Regions from separate parts of the Citrobacter sp. KH_055_1 genome, predicted to be linked through region 2. Evidence: predicted binding sites of a transcription regulator. Region 2 holds the regulator's gene; the other holds the start of a gene.
The links. Region 2 encodes LexA, which represses DNA repair genes until DNA is damaged. Its sites were predicted from a motif close to TNCTGTATGTACATACAGNA; they were not measured.
Positions count from the first base shown of each region.

Region 1: the regulator LexA is predicted to act here: its motif matches at 1,933-1,952, upstream of uvrB (excinuclease ABC subunit UvrB).

Region 1 is NZ_CM174473.1:3,217,021-3,220,184, forward strand. Features, by position in the region: gene uvrB (excinuclease ABC subunit UvrB) at 1-1,859, opposite strand, end outside; gene bioD (dethiobiotin synthase) at 2,492-3,164, opposite strand, start outside.
Region 2 is NZ_CM174473.1:4,414,434-4,417,597, forward strand. Features, by position in the region: gene dinF (MATE family efflux transporter DinF) at 99-1,418, opposite strand; gene lexA (transcriptional repressor LexA) at 1,550-2,158, opposite strand; gene AC3ITF_RS20770 (diacylglycerol kinase) at 2,268-2,636, opposite strand; gene plsB (glycerol-3-phosphate 1-O-acyltransferase PlsB) at 2,807-3,164, shown strand, end outside.

The sequences.
Region 1 (3,164 bases), 1.2 Mb from region 2:
GACTTCGCGCCGGAACGCGACTTGCCTCGGCCCTTGGCTTTGGTCTTGGCAATATTTTGCCCCAGCGCCAGAATGTCGACCACCTTCTTGTTCAGCCCCTGCGGCGTAATACCGTGCTCTTCGTTGTACTGATGCTGCTTCTCACGACGCCGTTCGGTTTCGCCGATCGCCTTTGCCATTGAGGCCGTAATTTTATCGCCGTAGAGGATCGCTTTACCGTTGATGTTACGTGCCGCACGGCCGATAGTCTGGATCAGCGATCGCTCAGAACGCAGGAACCCTTCTTTGTCGGCGTCCAGAATCGCCACCAGAGAGACCTCAGGCATGTCCAGACCTTCTCGTAACAGGTTGATACCCACCAGCACGTCAAACTCGCCCAGACGCAGGTCACGAATGATTTCCATACGTTCCACGGTGTCGATGTCCGAGTGCAGATAGCGCACCCGCTCGCCGTGCTCTTCGAGGTATTCAGTGAGGTCTTCCGCCATCCGCTTGGTTAGCGTCGTCACCAGTACACGTTCGTTGATCGCCGCGCGGATACGAATTTCAGACAGCAGGTCATCGACCTGTGTTGCCACCGGGCGCACTTCAATCACTGGATCCAGCAGGCCGGTCGGTCGTACTACCTGATCAACGACGTCATCGCCGGATTTCTCCAGCTCATAGTTGCCCGGCGTGGCGGAGACATAGATGGTTTGCGGGGCCAGCGCCTCAAACTCTTCAAACTTCAACGGGCGGTTATCCAGTGCTGACGGCAGACGAAAACCGTACTCGACCAGCGTCTCTTTTCGCGCCCGGTCGCCGCGATACATACCGCCGATTTGCGGAATAGTCACGTGGGATTCATCGACCACCAGCAGGCCATCGGCTGGCAGGTAGTCAAACAGCGTCGGCGGCGGCTCGCCAGGCCCGCGCCCGGAGAGATAGCGGGAATAGTTTTCAATGCCCGAACAGTAGCCCAGTTCGTTCATCATCTCCAGATCGAACTGCGTACGCTGGCTTAAGCGCTGTTCTTCCAGCAACTTGTTGTTCGCCAGCAGGTTTTTACGCCGCTCGGCAAGCTCGACCTTAATGTCTTCCATCGCCTGCACAATGCGTTCGCGTGGCGTAACGTAGTGCGTTTTAGGGTAGACGGTAAAGCGTGGAATGCTGGATTCAACCTGCCCGGTCAGCGGGTCAAACAGCGACAGGCGCTCCACTTCTTCATCAAACAGCTCCACGCGCAGCGCAATGTCGTCAGATTCTGCCGGGAAGATGTCTATCACTTCACCGCGCACACGGAACGTCCCGCGCTGAAATGCCTGATCGTTGCGGGTATATTGCAGCTCCGCCAGCCGCCGCAAAATGGCGCGCTGGTCGATGATCATGCCGACCGTCAGGTGCAGCATCATTTTCAAATACAGGTCCGGGTCGCCCAGACCATAGATCGCGGAAACCGAGGCCACCACAATGACATCCCGACGCTCCAGCAGCGCCTTGGTCGCCGACAGTCGCATTTGCTCGATGTGTTCGTTGACCGACGCATCTTTCTCGATGAATGTATCAGAACTCGGTACGTACGCTTCCGGCTGGTAATAGTCGTAGTAGGAGACAAAATACTCTACCGCGTTATCCGGGAAGAATTCTTTCATCTCGCCATAAAGCTGGGCCGCCAGCGTCTTGTTGGGTGCCAGCACCATGGTTGGCCGCTGGAGGTCCGCAATGACGTTGGCGATGGTGAACGTTTTCCCCGAACCCGTTACGCCCAGCAGCGTCTGATGCGCCAGACCATCCTCCAGCCCTTCTTCCAGGCGACGAATCGCCTCAGGCTGATCGCCAGAGGGTTTAAAAGCGGAATTCAGTTTGAACGGTTTACTCATGAGCAGCTACCTGAAGCAATGGGCGGGCAGGTGTCTAATTTTACTCGCAGCAGTAGATTTTGCCAGTAAAATATACTGGATGAAAAAACAGTAACACACCACAATATTTCTGTTACGCCCCCTTAACCCCCATCACGGCGGGCTAAAATTTCACCGCAGGCAAGATAAAACACCAGCAAAAATGTGTTATCCCCAGACCTATGACTTTTTTAACATTTGTCAAGCCAGGAGATGAAAGTTTTATGGCAACAGATGACACTTCCGCGACAGCCATTGCTTTTATCTAACAATCTGTATTTGAATAACTATTTCCTCAAGCCGTCTTTCGCAGCAATTTAGTCGCAGGCCGCGTCTTCTCTCGCTTACATAGTGTTTTCTAACTCTAATGCACAAGGTTATCCACAGGAATAGTGGATAACTGTCTCCAGCCCGTGCTGACTGCCGCCTGGCAGAAACGTATCGATGTCCTTTTTTGGTCGAATAAAAAAAAATTATCGCTAAATTTTGATATTTATCAGCTAACGAAGCGGGCTGGAGCAGTCGAGATCCTGCTCGCATTTTCATCATTTTTTTGCCTGCCCAGGGCGTTAACACGGGCAGGCCACAGCAGCCTATCCGCACCAGAATGGCGCCTAAGGCAGCGTGCTCAGATCGATATAGTGTCCGGTCTCTGCCCGCTCCGGCGTCGCTGACAGCCACGGGATCTCGCCCAGCAGCGGTGCCGCAAGTGTGCGCCTCAGCGTCGCCATGTATTCAGCGTGACGCTTCCCTGGCGGGGTTACGTCATTGGCAACCCAGCCGACCAGCGTCAGCCCGGCCTGGCGTATCGCCTGCGCGGTCAGGAGGGCATGATTGATACAGCCGAGCTTCACGCCCACCACCAGAATCACCGGCAATTGTTCCGTTTGCACCCAGTCGGCAAAGCTCAGCGTCGGCGAAAGCGGGGTCAACCATCCCCCGGCCCCTTCGACCAGCACCCAGTCGGCCTGTTTCTCCAGGGCGCGTAAACCAGCAGACATCACCGGGGCCTGAATCGGTCGCCCTTCATCGGCGCTGATAATATGCGGTGACGTGGGTTCGGCGAAGGTATACGGATTGATGGCCGCATAGTCCACTGCCAACGAACTGTTCCGCTGCAACGCCAGGGCATCGCTGTTACGCAGGCCGTCTGCCGTCATTTCACTGCCCGAGGCGACCGGCTTGTAGCCCACGGTCCGGTAGCCCAACTGTCCTGCCGCCTGTAACAATGCACAGCTGGCGATGGTTTTACCAACCTCGGTGTCCGTCCCGGTGACAAAATACGTT
Region 2 (3,164 bases):
GCTGCGTCCAGACACGCTATGTTTTTGCTGGACGTGAGAATAAGTGTAGTCAGTGATTCTGAGTTCTATTTATTATTCGGAATTTTTAACCATACGACTCAGGCAAACCAGGTGCCATTTCGCCAGTGACGCTGCCAGATAAAAGCCAGCGAGAGTCCGCGCAGCGCCAGAAAAACGGCGAGTGCCAGCCACAAACCGTGGTTGCCTAACAGCGGTAACGTGAATAAGGTTAAGCCGAATCCCGCAGCGGCAACGGCCATACTGTTACGCATTTCCGCAGCACGCGTTGCGCCAATAAACATGCCGTCCAACAGGTAACACCAGACGCCCACCAGTGGTAACACCACCTGCCAGATAAGGTAACGATCGGCCAGTTGCTGAATCTGCGGTAGTGAGGTCAACGACGCAATAATGTGCTCGCCAAACAGGGCATAGACCAGTGAAAAAAGGATCGCCACAATGCCCGACTGTCGACACGCCGCGCGCCAGACATCCAACAGTTGGCTGCCATCCCGCGCACCATAAGCCTGACCAGAGTGCGCTTCCACGGCATAGGCAAATCCGTCCAGCGCATAGGCGGTGAAGGTCAACAGGGTCATCAGAACGGCGTTGACCGCAATAATATCGCCCCCGAGACGCGCCCCGAGTACCGTAATCGCACCAAAACACAGCTGCAGCAACAGCGAACGCAGCATGATGTCGCGGTTAAGCGCCATCAGACGGCGGAAGTTTCCGCGCCATGCCTGTTTCAGCATCATGAGCGAAACACCGCGCAGGTGGAGAACCTTGCGCACCATCAGCAGGCCAATCAGCAACGTGGCATATTCGGCAATCACCGTCGCCAGCGCGGCGCCCTGCACGTTCATATGCAGCCCCATCACCAGCCATATATCGAGCACAATGTTGAGGATATTGCCGACAATCAACAGGATCACCGGTGCTCGCGCGTACTGAACGCCCAGCAGCCAGCCAAGCAGTACCAGGTTCGCCAGCGAGGCAGGCGCGCTGAGCCAACGGATTTCAAGAAAGCGCCGGGCCTGTTCCAGTACCGCTTCGCTCCCCCCCACGATGTGTAACGCCAGATCGATAATCGGCGTACGAAATAGCGCAATTGCCGCCCCCGCCCCCAAAGCCAGAATCAGCGGCTGCACCAGTGCTCGGGCCAACGCCTGCGGATTTTTTGCGCCAAATGCCTGAGCCGTCAGCCCGGTGGTACTCATGCGTAGAAAGAGCAGCAGCATAAAGAGAAAACTGGTTGCCGTCGCCCCCACGGCGACACCACCCAAATAGACCGGGCTATCCAGATGACCAATCACAGCCGTATCCACCAGTCCCAGCAGGGGAACGGTGATATTGGAGAAAATCATTGGCAGGGCAAGGTGCCAGAGTGCTTTATCAGAGGAGGTAAAAAAAGGCATACAGGAGAGCCTGAGAAGACGTTAGAGATACTGGAAAAAATCGTACAGGCCCGGTAAACAGAGTGCCACCGGGCACGTTGCCGGATGACGACGTAACCGTCTTATCCGGCCTACAGGAAATCAACAGACCGTTACAGCCATTCACCGTTACGGATAACGCCGACGGCCAGTCCTTCAATGGTGAAGTTCTGCTCACGCAGGTCGACAACGATCGGTTTGAACTCGCTGTTTTCTGGCAGAAGCTCGACCTTATTGCCCTGTTTTTTCAGGCGTTTAACCGTCACTTCATCATCAATGCGGGCAACAACCACCTGGCCGTTACGCACGTCCTGTGTCTTATGCACTGCCAGCAGATCGCCATCCATAATACCAATGTCTTTCATTGACATACCGCTGACGCGCAGCAGGAAATCAGCATTAGGTTTGAACAGGGATGGATCAACCTGATAGTGGCCTTCGATGTGCTGTTGCGCCAGCAGCGGCTCACCTGCAGCAACGCGGCCTACAAGCGGTAATCCTACCTCTTCTTCATGCAACAGACGAATACCACGCGATGCGCCAGAGACGATTTCGAGCACCCCTTTACGCGCCAGCGCTTTAAGGTGTTCTTCAGCCGCGTTTGGGGAACGGAATCCCAAACGCTGCGCGATCTCCGCACGCGTCGGTGGCATACCTGTCTGGCTGATGTGATCCCGAATGAGATCAAACACCTCTTGCTGCCTGGCCGTTAACGCTTTCATTCCGCCCCCTGGGTGTATATACAGTTATGCTGTGAGTATATACAGCTAAAGGCGATTTTGGAACCGCAAACTGCACAAAAAACAGGAGATTTATGAAGTTGTGGAATCCTTATCGAAAATGGGACCACAACAGGATGCCCCAGGTGATCAGGGCGACAAAAATAGACAGCAGAACAGCCGCCGACCCCATATCTTTCGCTCGACCGGAAAGTTCGTGATACTCCGATCCAATACGGTCGACCACTGCTTCAATAGCGCTGTTTAAGATTTCAACGATCATCACCAGCATTACTGAACCAATCAACAACACACGGGTAATGGCGTCGACGTCCAGCCAGCAGGCGATGGCGACGCCCAGCAGTACGGCAACACTTTCCTGACGAAATGCCGCTTCATTTATCCATGCGGCGCGAAAACCTTTCCACGAGTAGCCAGCAGCTTTGATAATTCGGGTGAATCCAGTGGTATTATTGGCCATCAAAAGAACCTTTTTACATTATTAGCGTCAATGTCATTGTAACGTTACCCCGTTTGTTTCAGGGTGTGGCAAAGCAGCGCGAAGTATGACGGGATACACCAGAAATTCACTAAACTTTCTGATATCCTTGCAGCGCATTTGCATTATTAACCAGAGGCTTTACATCGTTTATGTCCGGCTGGCCACGAATTTACTACAAATTACTGAATTTACCATTAAGCGTCCTGGTAAAAAGCAAGTCTATTCCGGCAGAACCTGCCCCGGAGTTGGGGCTCGATACGTCTCGTCCCATTATGTACGTCCTACCGTACAACTCAAAAGCAGACTTGCTGACGCTACGTGCCCAATGTTTGGCGCACGATCTTCCCGATCCCCTGGAACCGCTGGAGATAGACGGGACTTTACTGCCGCGCTACGTGTTTATTCACGGCGGTCCGCGTGTGTTCACCTATTACACACCAAAAGAAGAGTCCATCAAGCTGTTCCATAACTATCTCGATCTGCATCGCAGCAATCCTGACCTGGATG